3 regions of the Streptomyces longisporus genome follow, and region 3 is predicted to be linked to each of the others. Evidence: riboswitches for the same ligand, from Rfam matches in the RefSeq annotation. Region 3 holds a riboswitch; each other region holds the start of a gene.
The links. A riboswitch is a leader RNA that binds a small molecule or an ion and turns the genes downstream of it on or off. The one in region 3 is predicted to bind cobalamin.

Region 1 (6,157 bases), on a different contig from region 3:
GGTGGTGCTGGCCGCCGTGGTGTCCTTCGTGGTGGTTCAGCTGCTGCCGCAAGGGCCCGGTATCCCCGCGTTCGGCGAGCCGCCCACCGGTCGAGCGTCTCGCACAGGGCGTCGCGGCCACCCTGAGTGAAGACGGGTGAAGGCCTGCGGAAAGTCGCCCGGGAACGGTAGGCGCTCCTCGTTCCCGGTGCCCGTTCGGACGTGGTGACCGTCAGCGGGTGCCCGGGCCGCCGCTGCCGAAGGCTCCGCTGTTGCCCTCGCTCCAGCGCTTGCGCTTTTGCGACGCACTGGTCCTGCTCGGCGTATTGCCGTGACCGGGCAGCTCGTGCGGGGTCAGCCGGTGCTCGCTGCGGGGGATCTCGGCGGGTTCGCGGTTCTCCCGTACCTCGCGCACCGGGCCGTCGTCCGGCAGCTGCGGCTGATCCTCCGGGCGTGGCGGAGCGGGTTCGCGGCGACGGATGCGGGCGCCCAGGAAGAAGGCACCGATCAGCAGGGCCACGACCGCCACCCCCACGACGACCAAGCCGATTCCGAGTGCGCCGCGGCCTGCGGCGATGTCCATCCATGAGGTGCTCATGGGCTCGCGGGTACCCATGGGACCCGGCGCCAACCGAACCGACCCGGCCGGACCTCGGTACCCGTGTTTGAGGCGACAGGCGAAGGCAACCCGCCAGGTGTGACTTCTTCGACGACCCAGCAGGAGCTCTTCCGGTTCCTGGAGGACCGCTTCGCCTGCGCGCAGGCGTGCACCGAGTGCGCACGCGCGTGTGCTCTGCGCGCGAGCCTCGTGGACCCGGACGGCACGGAGGAGCAGGAACAGGTACGACGCAAGGGCATCATGTGCGCGGAGGTGTGCGACGCGACCTGCCGTGTGCTGTCCGAGCAGAACCGATTGGACGAGTCCGCCATCCGCATCCAGGTGGAGTGGTGCCGCACCGTGTGCCTGGAGTGTGCGCATGCCTTCGACCGGCTGCCGGGTGCCGAGGACGGCGCGAAGGCCTGCCGGCAGTGCGCCGAGGCGTGCACGGAATTCCTCGCCACGCTGAACTGACGATCACAGCGGGGCGCCGACCGGCTGCCCGAGGCGCACGTTCCAGCGCCCGGACCTGCCGCTGAGTTCGATCGCCGTCAGCGGCGGGACGTCGGCGCGCCAGAACGCCGAATCCGGCGCCCCGAGCGCCCGGACCACGGCGGCCCGTACGGCCTCGGGCTCGACCACCGCGAGGGTGCGGCCCTGTGTCTGCGCGACCGTCTCCAGCCAGTCCGCCACCCGGTCGCACAGCGCCGCCACCGACTCCCCGCCGTGCGGTGCGGCCCCGGGGTCCGACAGCCAGCGGGCCAGCGCCTCCGGCTCCCGTTCGCTCACCTCCGTCAGCGTCGCACCGCGCCAGCGGCCCGCGTCCAGTGCCGTCAACTCCGGCGCCTCCACGGCGTCGAGGCCGAGAGCGACGGCCGTCTCGCGGCAGCGCACGGTGGGGGAGACCCAGACCCGTTCCGCCGCCGGCAGCGTGCCTGCGGCTGCCTTTGCCTGCCGCAGTCCCGAGGCGTCCAGCGGGCACCCGTCGTCGAAGCGGGCCTCCCTGAGGGCCGCGGTGATCGCAGGTGAGATCAAGATCACTCGGCTCGTCAAATGTCCACTCCCGCGCTCGGCATCGCTTCGAAATCCTTGAACTGACCATGATCCGGCGGCGAAAACGGCTCACCAGGGGCGCTCACGGCCGTCCCGTGCGCCCTTGGCCCCACCTCCGCTTCGCGGTACCTTCTCGTGGATATTGACGACGGCACAGCGGAAGCCGGTGGAATTCCGGCACGGTCGCGCCACTGTATGCCGGGCACGCACCCTGGGTGTGTGCCGGGCGAGTCAGACCCGCCCCGTCGTCGCGTGCACCACCGAGACGGGACGCGAGTTCCCCAGGAGGGCCTGCCATGGCGCAGTCTGTCGCTCAGCCGACCATCACCCCCACCGCCGTACCGGCAAAGCTGCCGATCGGCGCGATCGTCCCCTGGGCGGTCTTCTTCGGCATCCTGATGCTGGTTCTGCTCTACTTCGTCGGCGCCGAGCAGGGCGCCACCTCCGTGATGAGCGGGGACAACGTCCACGAGTGGGTGCACGACGCCCGCCACCTGCTCGGCTTCCCCTGCCACTGAGGGCGGCGAGAGAGCACGGCCGCCCATGAACTCGGCAACCGTCCGCAACCTCCTGGTGCGCGGCATGCTCGCGGGACTCGCCGCGGGCCTGCTCGCCCTCGTCGTCGCCTACTTCCTCGGTGAACCGCGCGTGGACGCGGCCATCGCCTACGAGCAGGCGCACTCCCACGAGCACGGCGTCGAAGCCGTCAGCCGCACGATGCAGTCCACCGCGGGCCTGTCCACCGGTGTTCTGGTCTACGGCGTCGCGTTCGGCGGCATCGCCGCCCTCGCGTACTGCTTCGCGCTCGGCCGCATCGGCCGCTTCGGGCCGCGCGCGAGCGCGCTGCTCCTGGCGGCCGCCGGGCTGATCGCCGTGTACGTCGTGCCGTTCCTGAAGTACCCGGCCAACCCGCCGTCCGTCGGCGACCCCGACACCATCGGCAAACGCACCACGCTGTACTTCCTGATGGTGGTGCTGAGCGTGCTGCTGGCCGTCGCCGCCGTCATCCTGGGCAGGCGCCTCGCGCCCCGCCTGGGCAACTGGAACGCGACCCTCGCCGCAGGGGCGTTCCTGGTCCTCACCATCGGGCTCGCGTACGCGTTCCTGCCGTCCTTCAACGAGGTCCCCAGGGACTTCTCCGCCACCCTGCTCTGGCAGTTCCGACTGGCGGCCCTGGCCGTCCAGTTGACCCTGTGGGCCTCCTTCGGGCTGGTCTTCGGGGTGCTGGCGGAGCGGGTGCTCGTCCCGAGGCCGGTGCGGGCGAACGGCGCCGCCCAGCCAACTCCCGTTGCCCACTGACCGGTTCCACCAGGTCACTCGGCAAAGGGCCCCCGGTCGTCGACCGGGGGCCCTTTCCCTGTCCCTCGCCATTCCCAATTTCTGGAACACGTTCTACGGTGTGCGCCGTCAGGACCGGCCTGCGAAGCCTGGAGGCGCCGTGCACCTCGAATACACGCCCGAGCAGCAGCGGCTGCGCACTGAACTGCGCTCGTACTTCGCCGAGTTGGTGCCGGACAACGCCTACGCCCGGCATGGCGACCCGGCCGCCCAGAAACGTTTCTACCGCGAGACCATCCGGCGCCTGGGCGCCGACGGCTGGCTCGGCGTGGGCTGGCCGAAGGAGTACGGCGGGCGCGGGCTGACCGCGATGGAGCAGTTCATCTTCTTCGACGAGGCCGCGCAGGCCGGTGTACCGCTGCCGCTGATGGCGCTGAACACCGTCGGCCCTACGATCATGCAGTTCGGCACGGACGAGCAGAAGGAGTACTTCCTGCCCAAGATCCTCGCCGGCGAGATCGACTTCGCGATCGGCTACAGCGAGCCCGACGCGGGGACGGACCTCGCGTCCCTGAAGACGCGCGCCGTACGGGACGATGGGGGCACCTCCCGCTCGAGTGAATTCGAGAGCGGGGGAGAGTACGTCGTCAACGGGCAGAAGATCTGGACCACCAACGGCGACACCGCGGACTGGGTGTGGCTGGCGACCCGCACCGACCCCGATGCCCCGCCCCACAAGGGCATCACCATGCTCCTCGTCCCCACCACCGACCCCGGCTACTCCTGCACCGTCATCAACACCCTCGCCTCGCACGACACCACGGCGAGCTACTACGAGAACATCCGCGTCCCCGTCTCCCGCCGCGTCGGCGCCGAGAACCAGGGCTGGCGGCTGATCACCAACCAGCTCAACCACGAGCGCGTCACCCTCGCCGCCCACGGCACCATGGCCATCCGCGCCCTGCAGGACGTGCAGCGCTGGGCCACGGAGACCAAACTCGCCGACGGCCGCCGCGTCATCGACCTGCCCTGGGTGCGCCGCCGCCTCGCCCAGACCCACACCAGACTCGACGCGATGAAGCTGCTCAACTGGCGGATGGTGCACGCCGTCCAGAACGGCACCCTCACCCCGCAGGACGCCTCCGCGGTCAAGGTCTACGGCTCCGAGGCGCGCCGGGACGCCTACGCCTGGCTGATGGAGATCGTCGGCGCGGCGGGCGCGCTGAAGGAGGGCTCCGCGGGTGCGGTCCTGCACGGCGAACTGGAGCGCGGCTACCGCTCCGCCGTGATCTTCACCTTCGGCGGCGGCAACAACGAGATCCAGCGGGAGATCATCTCGTGGATCGGTCTGGGGATGCCCAGGGTCCGGCGTTAGCCTGCAGAGGTGACGGACATCCAGGCAGGCGACCCCGGGCTCTTCGGACCGTCCTCGGTGACCTGGCAGATGCACGGCGACCCGATGATGTGGGTCGCCGGAGTCCGCGCGCTCTACCTCCAGGCGCTGCACCCGCGGGCCGTACGAGGCGTCATGCAGAACTCCACTGCGTTTAATCGTCAAAAGAGTGGCCGCAACGACGCGTGGGGCCGGCTGATGCGCACCGCCAACTTCGTCGGCACCATCACCTACGGCACCACCGAGGCCGCCGAACGGGCCGGCGCCCGCGTCCGGAAGATCCACACCATGCTGTCGGCGACCGACCCGGACACGGGGGAGCGGTACGGCGTCGACGAACCCGAGCTGCTGCTGTGGGTGCACTGCGCCGAGATCGACTCCTATCTGCAGGTCGCGCGCCGCTCCGGCTTCCCGCTCACCGACGCGCAGGCCGACCGCTACATCGGCGAACAGCGCGCCGGCGCCCGCCTGGTGGGCCTCGACCCCGACGTCGTACCGGCCAACCAGGAGGAGATGGCCGCCTACTTCGAGAAGGTACGGCCCGAACTCGCTGTCGGACCAGAAGCACGCGAAGTGGACGACTTCCTGCTACGCCCGCCGACGCACCCCCTGCTCGTCCCCGCGCGCGAGGTGTTGTGGCGGCGCGTGGCCCGACTGGCGTACGCCGCCCTGCCGCCGTACGCCCACGAGCTGTACGGCAGACCCGCCCCGAAACCCGACACCGTCACCCTCCAACTGCGTGCCACAGGCAACCTGCTTCGCTGCATTCCCGCACGTCTGCGCTGGCAACTCCCGCCCAAACACATCCTGCGTGCCATGTCACGGCTCGGCCCCGGCTCCCGCCCGGCACCGTACAAACTCGGACGATAGCTCGCCATACTGGACGAGCCAGGGGTGGGCGGGACGAAAAGTAACGGGGGCGATCGCAGCAGATGGGGGACAGCAGGCTGATCCAGGGCCGGTACCGGCTGCTCGACCTGATCGGGCGGGGCGGCATGGGCGAGGTGTGGCGATCGCGCGACGAGTCGCTCGGCCGGCATGTCGCCGTGAAGTGCCTCAAGCCCCTCGGCCCGCACCACGACCAGTCCTTCACCCGGGTCCTCAGGGAACGCTTTCGCCGCGAGGCCCGCGTGGCCGCCGCCCTCCAGCACCGCGGGATCACCGTCGTGCACGACTTCGGGGAGTACGACGGCATCCTCTACCTGGTGATGGAACTCCTGGAGGGCCGCAACCTCTCCCAGCTCCTGGAGGACAACAAGCACCACCCGCTGCCGGTCGGCGACGTCGTCGAGATCGCCGACCAGGTCGCCTCCGCCCTCGCCTACACCCACCAGCAGGGCATCGTGCACCGCGACCTGAAACCCGCCAACATCATGCGGCTGGCGGACGGCACGGTGAAGATCTGCGACTTCGGCATCGCCCGCCTCGGCCACGACATCGGCTTCACCTCGCGGCTCACCGGCACCGGCATCGCCATGGGCACCCCGCACTACATGTCGCCCGAGCAGATCGGCGGCTCGGAGGTCGACCAGCGCAGCGACCTGTACTCGCTGGGCTGTGTCCTGTACGAGATCGCCACCGGGGTCCCGCCGTTCGACCTCGACGACGCCTGGGCGATCCTCGTCGGCCACCGCGACACCCCACCCCGGCCGCCGCGCAGTCGGCGGGCCGAGCTCCCCGAATACCTGGAGAAGATCATCCTGGACCTGCTGGCCAAGCTCCCCGAGCAACGCCCGCACGACGCACGGGAGCTGGGCCGCCGTATCACCGCGGGCCGCACGACACCGGCGTACGTACCGACCGTCGTGACCCCGCAGCCGGTGCTCCGACCGCCGGAGCAGGTCCCCTCCCGCGAG
Region 2 (6,157 bases), on a different contig from region 3:
CTACGTCAAGGCGACCGAGTCCACGACCTACCGCAACCCCTACTTCGGTCGGCAGTACGACGGCGCCCGCGGCGCCGGCCTCATCCGCGGCGCGTACCACTTCGCACTGCCGGACAAGTCGTCGGGCAGGGCACAGGCGGCGTACTTCGTGCACCACGGCGGCAGCTGGCGGCCGGACGGCTGGACGCTTCCGCCGGCCCTCGACATCGAATACAACCCGTACAGCGCCACGCACGGGTGCTACGGCCTGAGCAAGGCGGGCATGGTCGGTTGGATCAAGTCTTTCAGCGGCGAGGTGAAGCGGCTCACCGGCCGCCACCCGGTGATCTACACGACCACCCACTGGTGGAACACCTGTACCGGCGGAAGCAGCGCGTTCGCCTCCGACCACGCACTGTGGATAGCCCGTCACGAGTCCGGGACCTCCGGTTCCCTGCCGGCCGGCTGGTCGTTCTGGACCTTCTGGCAGTACGACAACAGCGGCGGTCTGCCGGGTGACCAGAATCTCTTCAACGGGTCACAGACCCAGCTGAGGAAGTTCGCCCGGGGCTACTGACCAAGGGGCACCGCGGGACCGGGGGGTCGCCGGGACAGGGCGGAGCGGCGACCCCCTCATCCGGACATCGTGCAGCCGCTCTCAGTTCATCTTCCGTTCACCCAGGTTGCCTACGGTCAACCGACCGTTGACTTCGAACGATTGCCTGGGTAAATGGAAAACTTCTCGCTGATCCTCGCGATTGTGGTGGTAACCGCACTCGCGTTTGATTTCACGAACGGTTTCCACGACACCGCCAACGCGATGGCCACCACCATCTCGACCGGCGCGCTCAAGCCCAAGGTCGCGGTGGCCATGTCCGCCGTGCTGAACCTTGCGGGTGCCTTCCTCTCCGTGGAGGTCGCCAACACGATCTCCAAGGGTCTCGTCGACGAGACCGGCATACGTCCCGAGGTCATCTTCGCGGCGCTGGTCGGCGCGATCCTCTGGAACCTGCTGACCTGGCTCGTCGGGCTTCCCTCCAGTTCCTCACACGCCCTGATGGGCGGGCTGATCGGCGCCACCGTCGCCTCCGCCGGCATCGGCGCCGTCCACGGTGACGTGCTCGTCACCAAGGTGCTGCTCCCGGCGGTCGCGGCCCCCGTGGTCGCCGGCGTGGCGGCGATGCTCGCCACCCGGTTCTCCTACGGCATCGGCAAGAACGCCGACGGCGATGCCACCCGCAAGGGCTACCGCGCCGGCCAGATCGCCTCGGCGGGCCTGGTGTCCCTGGCCCACGGCACGAACGACGCACAGAAGACGATGGGCATCATCACCCTCGCGCTGATCGCGGGCGGCTCCATCGCCCCCGGCTCCAACCCTCCCACCTGGGTGATCCTCTCCGCGGGCCTCGCCATCGCGCTCGGGACCTACATCGGCGGCTGGCGCATCATCCGCACCATGGGCAAGGGCCTGACCGAACTCGAGCCGCAGCAGGGCTTCGCCGCCCAGACCAGCGCGGCCACGGCGATCCTCGCCTCCTCGCACCTCGGGTTCTCCCTCTCCACCACCCACGTCGTCTCCGGTTCGGTGATGGGTGCGGGCCTCGGCCGCAAGGGCGGTGTGGTCCGCTGGTCGACGGCGACCCGCATGCTCGTGGCCTGGTGTCTGACGCTGCCGGCCGCGGCGCTGGTCGGCGCGGGCGCGGAGTCCGTGACGGATCTCGGCGACTGGGGCACCGCCGTCGTCGCCGTCTTCCTGGTCGTCGCCAGTGCGGCCATCTGGAAGATCTCCCGGCGCGAGGTCGTCGACGCGTCGAACGTCAACGAGAGCGAGGAGCCGCCCGGCGTGGTGACCACGGCCATCGCCGCCGTGACCCCGCCTCCCACGGGCACGGTGACCGAGGACCTGACGGCCACGATCCCCGCCCCGGCCCCCGTGGCCGCCGTCCCCGACCCGGCGACGCCGCCGGCCGCGGCCGTCTGAGCCCGCCCACCCGGTACGAAGGAAGAGAAGCAGCATGAAGATCGACTGGGCAGCCCTGGGCTCCGTCTTCGGCGTCAGCCTCGCGGTCACGGTGGGCCTCGTGGCCCTGTTCACCCTCGGCATCATGGGCCTGTCACGCCGCGAGCGGGCCGTGGCGCAGGGCAACTCGGCGTCCCTGGCGGTGGCCGGCGCATATGTGGCCTTCGCGGGCTGCGCGGCGGCCGTGGCGTACGGAATCCATCTCGTGGTGGCCAAGGCCTGAGGCCGCGGCCGGACCGCCTTTCCGCACCGTCCCGTGGGGCGAGGAAGCACCCTTTCGTGCTCCCTCGCCCCACGGGTTTTTCCTGCCCGGTTCGGAGCGCCGGGTGTGGGCCTCAGCACACTCCCCCGTCGCAGGTCAACGGCAAGTTGACTGCCGTTCGGGGGCGTGGTGGACTGCCGAAGCCATCTACGGCGGCGCGAGAGGAAGCCGGTGCAAGTCCGGCGCGGTCCCGCCACTGTCACCGGGGTAGTAAGCCCCGGGAGCCAGGAACTCTCACCGCCGGTCTCGTCGAACCAGGGCGTGGACACCCTGAGTGAGGACATGTCGCCATGCCAGCCTGCCGTTTGAGGTTCAGGACCAGGTCGCTGCCCGACCCCACGGCCGGCTGAGCCGATGCGTGCCGATCGCGTCTTCGCGTACGGCGCCGCCGCCGGCCTCCTCGGTGACCATCTGCTCGGCGATCCGCGCCGAGGGCATCCGGTCGCCGTGTTCGGGCGGGCCGCGGGCGCCGTGGAACGGGTGTTGTGGCGGGACCATCGCGGGTGGGGCGCACTGCACACCGCCGTGTGCGCCGGGAGCGCCCTTGCGCTCGGTGTCGTCGCCCAGCGGGCCGTACGTCCGTCCCGTACCGCCTCCCTCGCCCTGACCGCCGCCGCCACCTGGGCCGTCGTCGGGGGGACTTCGCTCGCGCGCGAAGCCCGTGGCATCGGGCGTGCGCTGGAGGCCGGGGACGTCGAGGCCGCGCGGGCCAGGCTGCCGCATCTGTGCGGGCGGGATCCGCAGGCCCTGGACGCCGACGGGATCGCGCGGGCGGTGGTGGAGTCCGTTGCCGAGAACACCTCCGATGCCGTCGTGGGGGCGCTGGTGTGGGGGGCCGTGGGCGGGGTGCCGGGGCTGCTCGGGTTCCGGGCCGTCAACACGCTCGACGCCATGGTGGGGCACAAGTCGGCCAAGTACCGGCGGTACGGGTGGGCTTCGGCGCGGCTGGACGATGTGGCGGGGTGGCCGGGGGCCCGTCTGACCGCCGTACTTGCGACGGTCGCGGGGGGTGACCGTCGCGGGGCGGTGCGGGCCTGGCGTTCTGACGCCAGCAAGCATCCCAGCCCCAATGCCGGGCCTGTGGAGGCGTCGTTCGCAGGGGCGCTCGGGGTGCGGCTCGGGGGGACCTTGTCCTACGGGGGGCGGGTCGAGCATCGGCCTGTGCTGAACGAGGAGGGGCGGGCTGTGGAAGTCGGGGACATCGAGCGGGCCGTGCGGTTGTCGCGGCGGGTGGGGTGGCTGGCGCTGGGGGTCAGTGCGGCCGGGGCGGTGCTGCGGGGCCGGGTCGCACGGCGCCCGGCGGTGGGGGCTGTTCCCACTGCCGGCAGGCAGTTGTCGAGGGGTGTGTCATGACCGGCGGTGGGCTCCTCGTCGCCGGTACCACCTCCGACGCCGGGAAGAGTGTCGTCACCGCCGGGATCTGTCGTTGGCTGGTACGGCAGGGGGTCAAGGTGGCGCCCTTCAAGGCGCAGAACATGTCCCTGAATTCGTTCGTGACGCGCGAGGGTGCCGAGATCGGGCGGGCTCAGGCCATGCAGGCTCAGGCCTGCCGGGTCGAGCCGACCGCGCTGATGAACCCCGTGCTGCTCAAGCCCGGTGGCGAGCAGAGCAGCCAGGTCGTGCTGATGGGCAAGCCCGTCGGCGAGCTGAGTGCGCGCGGGTACCACGGTGGGCGGCAGCAGCAGCTTCTGGGGACCGTGCTCGACTGTCTCGCCGAGTTGCGGGGCACGTATGACGCCGTGATCTGTGAGGGTGCGGGTTCTCCCGCCGAGATCAACCTGCGCCGGACCGACATCGTGAACATGGGGATCGCCCGCAACGCGCGGCTTCCCGTGCTCGTGGTCGGTGACATCGACCGCGGCGGGGTCTTCGCCTCCTTCTTCGGGACCGTCGCCCTGCTCTCGGCCGAGGACCAGGAGCTGGTCGCCGGGTTCCTCGTCAACAAGTTCCGCGGGGACGTCAGCCTCCTGGAGCCCGGGCTGGACATGCTGCACGGGCTCACCGGACGGCGAACGTACGGCGTCCTGCCCTTCCAGCACGGTCTCGGCATCGACGAGGAGGACGGGCTGCGGGTCTCCCTGCGCGGGACGGTGCGGGAGTCGAACGTCGCGCCGCCCGTCGGCGAGGACGTGCTGCGGGTCGCCGTGTGCGCGATCCCGCTGATGTCCAACTTCACCGACGTGGACGCCCTGGCCGCCGAACCGGGCGTCGTGGTGCGGTTCGTGGACCGTCCCGAGGAACTCGCCGACGCCGACCTCGTCGTCGTACCGGGGACCCGGGGGACGGTGAAGGCCCTGGAGTGGCTGCGCGAGCGGGGACTTGCGGACGCCCTGGTCCGCAGGGCCGCCGAACAGCGGCCCGTCCTCGGCATCTGCGGTGGCTTCCAGGTCCTCGGCGAGCACATCGAGGACGAGGTCGAGAGCCGGCGCGGCCATGTGGAAGCGCTCGGAGTGCTGCCCGTGCGGGTGCGGTTCGCCCGCGAGAAGACCCTCACCCGGCCCGTGGGGGAAGCCCTCGGCGAGCATGTCGAGGGGTACGAGATCCATCATGGGGTCGCCGACATAGCCGGAGGGGAAGCCTTCCTGGACGGCATCCGCGTCGGGCAGACCTGGGGTACGCACTGGCACGGTTCGCTGGAGTCGGACGGGTTCCGGCGGGCCTTTCTGCGCGAGGTGGCGGCCGCCGCGGGCCGTCGCTTCGTACCGGCGCCCGACACCTCGTTCGCCGCGCTGCGCGAGGAGCAGCTCGACCGGCTCGGCGACCTGATCGAACAACACGCGGACACGGACGCGCTGTGGCGGCTCATCGAGTCGGGCGCGCCGCAAGGACTGCCTTTCATTCCACCGGGAGCGCCCGCATGAGCACAGTGTTGTTGTTGTCGACCGCCGACACGGATCTGTTGGCCGCTCGGGCCGCGTCCGGTGCCGACTACCGGATCGGCAACCCGACCCGGGTGGATGTGACCGAGGAGCTGCCCGGCCTGCTCGACGGCGCCGACATCGCCGTCGTACGGCTGCTGGGCGGGAAGCGGGCCTGGGAGGACGGGCTCGCCGCGCTCAGGGCGTCCGGGATCCCGACCGTGCTGCTCGGCGGGGAGGCCGTCCCCGACGCCGAGCTGATGGCCGAGTCGTCCGTGCCCGCCGGTGTGGTGGCGGAGGCGCTCAGGTATCTCGTCGAGGGCGGGCCCGGCAACCTGACGGAACTCGCCCGGTTCCTGTCCGACACCGTGCTGCTGACCGGCGAGGGGTTCGTCGAGCCGCAGAAGATGCCGGAGTACGGCGTCCACGGCGAGCGCCCGTTCGTCGAAGGCCGCCCGACCGTCGGCGTGCTGTTCTACCGGGCCCATGAGCTGAGCGGCAACACCGCCTTCGTGGACACCCTGTGCGACGCGATCGAGGCCAGAGGCGCCAATGCCCTACCTGTCTACTGCGGTTCGCTGCGCGGTGCGGACGCCGGACTGTACGAGATCCTCGGCCGGACCGACGCCCTGGTCGCCACCGTCCTCGCCGCCGGCGGCACACATGCCTCGCAGGCGTCGGCCGGCGGTGACGAGGAGGCGTGGGACATCGGGGCGCTGGCCGACCTCGACGTCCCCGTCCTGCAGGGCCTTTGCCTGACGTCGTCGCGTGAGGCCTGGGACGAGTCGGACGCCGCCCTGTCCCCCATGGACGCGGCGATGCAGGTCGCGATCCCCGAGTTCGACGGGCGGCTCGTCACCGTCCCGTTCTCCTTCAAGGAGCAGGGCCCCGACGACGTTCCGGTGTACGTCGCCGACCCGGAGCGGGCCGCGCGGGTCGCCGGGATCGCCGTACGGCATGCGCGGTTGAAGCACAAGGCGAACGCCGACAAGAAGCTGGCGCTCGTGTTCACCGCGTACCCGACGAAGCACTCCCGGG
Region 3 (6,157 bases):
GGGGCCAGTCCAGCACGGTCAGCTCCGGCCACTGCGTCAGCCAGCGTGCCGACTTGGTTTCGTATACGGACCGTGGTGCGAGGACGGGGTTGGGCCGTACGACGAGATGGAAGACGTCGGAGAGCCCGTGCGGTGCGTAGACCCGCCACCGGCCGCCGGCCTCCAGCCGTACACCCAGGCAGCAGGTCGTGGCGGCGAAGCTGTCGATCGCCGCCTCGCTCGACTCGTACGGCGGGCACGGCACCCCGAACCTGTCCTGGTACCAGAGGTGCACGCGTGCCTCGTTGCGGATCTCGACCTCGGCCGGGAGATCCGCGAAGACCTCCCGGCCGGCCTTGATCACGGCGTCCTCGGCCTCCCAGGACAGATCTTCGGCGTCGAAGTAGAAGACGTCGTAGTCCTTGATGCCGGCGGTGGGGGGCCGGTCGGTGACGACGTTCCAGACGGTCTGGAAGAGGCACCCGGCGGTGAGATACCAGCCGGGCAGCGCCATCGTCGCGGCCCGCTCCAGCACCTCGGTCAGGATGCTGTTGCGGGACAACACCGCGCGCAGGGAATCGAGTTGGTCATCGAGAGGGAGACGGCCGATCACCCTCCTGGCTTACCACAGGCGGGCCTGCCGCAGCCGGGAGCCGTCAGAAGTCCTCGTCGAGGTCCACCGTCCCCTCCACCGCCACCTGGTATGCCGAAGGGCGGCGTTCGAAGAAGTTGGTCAGTTCCTGGACGCCCTGCAGCTCCATGAAGGAGAACGGGTTCTCGGAGCCGTAGACCGGGGCGAAGCCGAGGCGGGTGAGGCGTTGGTCGGCGACGCACTCCAGGTACTGGCGCATCGACTCGGTGTTCATGCCGGGCAGGCCGTCCCCGCACAGGTCGCGCCCGAACTGCAGCTCGGCCTCGACGGCTTCCCGCAGCATGTCCGTCACCTGCTGTTCGAGCCGGTCGTCGAAGAGCTCCGGTTCCTCCTTGCGGACGGTGTCCACCACGTCGAACGCGAAGGACATGTGCATCGTCTCGTCGCGGAACACCCAGTTGGTGCCCGTGGCCAGGCCGTGCAGCAGGCCCCGGCTGCGGAACCAGTAGACGTATGCGAAGGCCCCGTAGAAGAACAGGCCCTCGATGCAGGCGGCGAAGCAGATCAGGTTGAGCAGGAAGCGGCGGCGGTCGGCCTTGGACTCCAGGCGGTCGAGATTGTCCACCGAGTCCATCCACTTGAAGCAGAACTGGGCCTTCTCGCGGATGGAGGGGATGTTCTCGACGGCCGCGAAGGCGGCGGCGCGGTCCTCCGGGTCGGGGAGGTAGGTGTCCAGGAGGGTGAGATAGAACTGGACGTGCACGGCCTCCTCGAACAGCTGGCGGCTCAGATAGAGCCGTGCCTCGGGGGAGTTGATGTGCTTGTACAGGGTCAGGACCAGGTTGTTCGCCACGATCGAGTCACCCGTCGCGAAGAAGGCGACCAGGCGGCCGATCAGGTGCTGCTCGGCGGGCGTGAGCTTCGCGAGGTCGGCGACGTCCGAGTGGAGGTCGACCTCCTCCACGGTCCAGGTGTTCTTGATGGCGTCCCGGTAGCGCTCGTAGAAGTCCGGGTAGCGCATGGGGCGCAGGGTCAGCTCGAAGCCCGGGTCGAGGAGATTGGCGTTACGGGTGGTCATCACTGGCAGGCCTCGCAGGACTCGGGGTTTTCCAGGGAGCAGGCGACGGCCTCGGGGTCGGCCGCCTGCTGGACGGGGACGGTGGCCCGGGCGGCGCGGGCGATACGGGTCGCCGGGCGGGAGCGCAGGTAGTACGTGGTCTTCAGGCCCTGTTTCCAGGCGTACGCGTACATCGAGGAGAGCTTGCCGATGGTCGGCGTCTCCAGGAACAGGTTCAGGGACTGGGACTGGTCCAGGAACGGCGTGCGGGCCGCCGCCATGTCGATCAGGCCGCGCTGCGGGATCTCCCACGCCGTGCGGTACAGGGCGCGTACGTCCGCCGGGATCCAGGCGAGGTCCTGCACGGAGCCGTTCGCCTCGCGCAGGGCCTCGCGGGTGCGGGCGTCCCAGACGCCGAGCTCCTTGAGGTCCTTCACCAGATAGGAGTTGACCTGGAGGAACTCGCCGGAGAGGGTCTCGCGCTTGAAGAGGTTGGAGACCTGCGGCTCGATGCACTCGTACACGCCCGCGATCGACGCGATGGTGGCGGTGGGGGCGATCGCGAGGAGGAGCGAGTTGCGCATGCCGACGGTCGCGATGCGCTCCCTCAGGGCCGCCCAGCGCTCCGGCCAGGTGAGCTCGGTGTCGTAGTGGTCGGGGTGCAGGACGCCGCGGGCCGTGCGGGTCTTCTCCCAGGCCGGCAGCGGGCCGCTCCGCTCGGCGAGGTCGGCGGACGCCTCGTACGCGGCGAGCATGATGCGCTCGGCGATCCGGGTGGACAGGGCCCCCGCCTCGGGCGAGTCGAAGGGCAGGCGCAGCTTGAAGAAGACGTCCTGGAGGCCCATCGCGCCCAGGCCCACGGGGCGCCAGCGGGCGTTCGAGCGGCCTGCCTGCTCGGTGGGGTAGAAGTTGATGTCGACCACGCGGTCCAGGAAGGTCACGGCCGTGCGGACCGTCTCGTCCAGCCGCTCCCAGTCGATGTCCCCACCGGTCACGAACGCACCGAGGTTGACCGAACCCAGGTTGCAGACCGCGGTCTCGCCGTCGTCCGTGACCTCCAGGATCTCCGTGCAGAGGTTGGAGGAGTGGACGACATGGCCCGGCTCGGCCGTCTGGTTGGCGGTGCGGTTGGCGGCGTCCTTGAAGGTCATCCAGCCGTTGCCGGTCTGGGCGAGGGTGCGCATCATGCGGCCGTAGAGGTCACGGGCCGGGATGGTCTTCTTCGCCAGCCCCGCCTCCTCCGCCCTGCGGTACGCGGCGTCGAACTCCTCGCCCCACAGGTCCACCAGCTCCGGCACGTCCGCCGGGGAGAACAGGGACCACTGCCCGTCGGCGTTCACGCGGCGCATGAACTCGTCCGGGACCCAGTGCGCGAGGTTCAGGTTGTGCGTACGCCGGGCGTCCTCACCGGTGTTGTCGCGCAGCTCAAGGAACTCCTCGATGTCGGAGTGCCAGGTCTCCAGGTAGACGGCGGCCGCGCCCTTGCGGCGGCCGCCCTGGTTCACGGCGGCGACCGAGGCGTCGAGGGTCTTCAGGAACGGGACGATGCCGTTGGAGTGGCCGTTGGTGCCGCGGATGAGGGAGCCGCGGGCGCGGATGCGGCTGTACGACAGGCCGATGCCGCCGGCGTGCTTCGAGAGGCGGGCGACCTGGTGGTAGCGGTCGTAGATGGAGTCCAGCTCGTCGAGCGGGGAGTCGAGGAGGTAGCAGGACGACATCTGGGGGTGCCGGGTGCCGGAGTTGAAGAGGGTGGGGGAGGAGGGGAGGTATTCGAGGCGGCTCATCAGGCCGTAGAGCGCGGCGACTTCGTCCAGGGCGCGGACGGTGTCGTCCTCCGCGAGGCCTGCGGCGACGCGCAGCATGAAGTGCTGCGGTGTCTCGATGACCTTGCGGGTGAGGGGGTGCCGGAGCAGGTAGCGGCTGTGGAGCGTGCGCAGTCCGAAGTAGCCGAAGCGGTCGTCGGCCTCCGGGGCGATCAGCGCGTCGAGGCGGTGCGCGTGGACCCGTACGAACTCGGCGGTGCGGTCGGCGATCAGCCCCTCCCGGTGGCCCACGGCGACGGATTCCGTGAACGACGTGACGCCCTGCGAGGCGGCCTCCGCGGCGATGCCGATCGTCAGCAGCCTGGCCGCCAGCCTGCTGTACGCGGGGTCCTCGGAGATGAGGCCGGCGGCCGCCTCCGTGGCCAGTTCGCGCAGCTCCGTCTCGTCCGCACGGGCGGACCGGCCGCGCAGCGACGCGGCGGCGACCCGGCCGGGGTCGGCGTCGGGGAGGTCGGCGGTCAGCTCGGTCAGGGTCCGCAGCAGCGCGGCTCCCAGGCCGTCGTCGGCCACTGCGGCGCTGGCTGAAACCGGGTCTGCTGGCGCGATGGTCACGTGAGGCTCTCCCTCGCTCGGCACGGGGGCCTTGCGGAGGGCAGGGGGCAGTCACGAGCGCACACGGCGTCGCGTCCACCGGCCCACTCCACGAGGCCCGGACGTCGAAGCACCCGGGCCGGATGGGCCGGGCACACCGTCGGCAGGTCCTCGGACTGACGCCCATATGTGCGCGAACACGTATGGGTACACCGTTGCGGGACAGTTCCGGACTCACACCGGATTCCCCTGCGGCGACAGCGAGCATGAGCATACATCTTGTGCCGGGTTTCGGTTGCACCCCCAGATGTTGTGTCGCAGCGACTTCGGAGCGTGTTCTTTCATCAGGATCGACCCGGCGGTCCTCCGCATTGGGCCGTTGTCGGCCGTCGGGAGGCCGGCGCGAACACGCGGATGCCACTCGTGTGCGGCAGGGCCGTGGAGAAGCCGATCGTCTTTCGGCCGGAGGGGGCGGTTGTGGGGACGCGGGGCCCAGTCAACGGCCCCTGCCCCGCTACCGCTTCAGCGCTGTGCAGTCGACAGCGTCAACTCATAGGCGATCAGCGTGAAGTCGACTCCAGGGATGGGGTTCCAGTCACGCTCGGGGGCGCGGACGAATCCGGCGCGCTCGTAGATGCGATGGGCGGCGTGCATGACCGGCTGGGTGCACAGGACGACGCCGGTGCGCTCCGCGGCTCTTGCCCGGTCGACACAGGCGCGCACGAGGGCCTCTCCGGCGCCTCGGCCGCGGGCTGCCGGGTCGACGGCCAGCATGCGTATCTCGGCCTCTCCCGGGCCGGCCAGATCCGCCATGGGGCCGCCGGACGGGACGTAGGTGACGCCGCCGATCGGCCGGCCGCCCAGGTCGGCCACCAGCACCTCGGCCGCCGCCGCCCGCTTGGCGACGTCCCTCAACTCGGCGAGGTACCAGTCGCTTTCGCCGAAGGAGAGCAGGCCGTCCTGGAGATAGGCCTGGGCGGTGATCTCGCCGAGGGCCTCGTACTCACCGGGTTGCGCCTGCCTGATCACGATGTCCATGGTCCCGAGTCTGCCGGACGGGTACGACAACGGGCCGCCGGATTTCTCCGACGGCCCGCTCATCGCCGTAACCGCTAGTGGGACGCGCCCGCGGTCGCCGGCGGCAGTTCCACCTGGACGCCCGGGTCGCCCGCGTCGGCCGTGTAGTCGTCCGGCTTCGTCTCGTCGACGCCCTCCGGGGCCTTCAGGGCCTTCAGCACGAAGGTCAGGACCACCGTCACCAGCACGTTCAGGACGAACGCCGTGAGGCCGATGTAGCCCATCTCGCCGAGGCCCGGGATGCTCGCGTTGGAGCCGCCGAAGTGCTTCTGGCCCGGGTTGGTCGGGGAGGCGACGCCGTACGCGGCGAGGGTGCCGTAGACCATGCCGACCGCCCAGCCGGCGAGCAGCGCCCAGCGGTGGAACCAGCGCGTGAACAGGCCGCCGACCAGGGCCGGGAAGGTCTGCAGGATCCAGATGCCGCCCAGCAGTTGGAAGTTGATCGCAACCGTCTTGTCCATCGTCAGGACGAAGACCAGCGCGCCCACCTTCACCAGCAGCGAGACCAGCTTGGAGACCTTGGTCTCCTGCTCCGCCGTCGCGTCCGGCTTGATGAAGTCCTTGTAGATGTTGCGGGTGAAGAGGTTCGCGGCCGCGATCGACATGATCGCCGCCGGGACGAGGGCGCCGATGCCGATGGCGGCGAAGGCCACGCCCGCGAACCAGCTCGGGAACATGTCCTCGAACAGCTGCGGGATCGCCAGCTGACCGTTGGTGACCTTCACCCCCGCCGCGATCGCCATGAAGCCGAGCAGCGCGAGCAGGCCCAGCATCAGCGAGTACAGCGGCAGGATCGTGGTGTTGCGGCGGATCACGTCACGGCTCTTCGAGGACAGCGTCGCGGTGATCGAGTGCGGGTACATGAACAGCGCGAGCGCGGAGCCCAACGCCAGCGTGGCGTAGGTCCACTGGTTCGCCTCGGCCGGAACCAGCGCCCCGCGCGGCTTCCCCGTCGTCGGGTTGGTCGCGCTGAAGGCCTCGCCCGCCTTGGCGAAGATGTGGTCGAACCCGCCCAGCCTGATCGGAATGTAGATGATCGCGACGGCGATGACGATGTAGATCAGTGCGTCCTTGACGAACGCGATCAGCGCGGGCGCG

Region 1: another riboswitch for cobalamin. It lies ahead of ABD355_RS02495 (CbtB domain-containing protein); the one in region 3 lies ahead of ABD355_RS36795 (ribonucleoside-diphosphate reductase subunit alpha).
Region 2: another riboswitch for cobalamin. It lies ahead of ABD355_RS29200 (cobalamin biosynthesis protein); the one in region 3 lies ahead of ABD355_RS36795 (ribonucleoside-diphosphate reductase subunit alpha).

What each region holds. Positions count from the first base shown of each region.
Region 1 is NZ_BAAASG010000002.1:202,101-208,257, reverse strand. It holds gene ABD355_RS02515 (chloride channel protein) at 1-130, shown strand, start outside; gene ABD355_RS02510 (DUF6479 family protein) at 212-577, opposite strand; gene ABD355_RS02505 (four-helix bundle copper-binding protein) at 677-1,051, shown strand; gene ABD355_RS02500 (histidine phosphatase family protein) at 1,055-1,630, opposite strand; cobalamin riboswitch at 1,763-1,891, shown strand; gene ABD355_RS02495 (CbtB domain-containing protein) at 1,927-2,148, shown strand; gene ABD355_RS02490 (CbtA family protein) at 2,174-2,929, shown strand; gene ABD355_RS02485 (acyl-CoA dehydrogenase family protein) at 3,069-4,283, shown strand; gene ABD355_RS02480 (oxygenase MpaB family protein) at 4,353-5,171, shown strand; gene ABD355_RS02475 (serine/threonine-protein kinase) at 5,234-6,157, shown strand, end outside.
Region 2 is NZ_BAAASG010000014.1:56,008-62,164, forward strand. It holds gene ABD355_RS29185 (lysozyme) at 1-556, shown strand, start outside; gene ABD355_RS29190 (inorganic phosphate transporter) at 710-1,960, shown strand; gene ABD355_RS29195 (hypothetical protein) at 1,995-2,222, shown strand; cobalamin riboswitch at 2,374-2,515, shown strand; gene ABD355_RS29200 (cobalamin biosynthesis protein) at 2,616-3,614, shown strand; gene ABD355_RS29205 (cobyric acid synthase) at 3,611-5,122, shown strand; gene cobN (cobaltochelatase subunit CobN) at 5,119-6,157, shown strand, end outside.
Region 3 is NZ_BAAASG010000023.1:64,740-70,896, reverse strand. It holds gene ABD355_RS36805 (nucleotidyltransferase family protein) at 1-592, opposite strand, end outside; gene ABD355_RS36800 (ribonucleotide-diphosphate reductase subunit beta) at 636-1,649, opposite strand; gene ABD355_RS36795 (ribonucleoside-diphosphate reductase subunit alpha) at 1,649-4,003, opposite strand; cobalamin riboswitch at 4,128-4,256, opposite strand; gene ABD355_RS36790 (GNAT family N-acetyltransferase) at 4,505-5,020, opposite strand; gene mctP (monocarboxylate uptake permease MctP) at 5,095-6,157, opposite strand, start outside.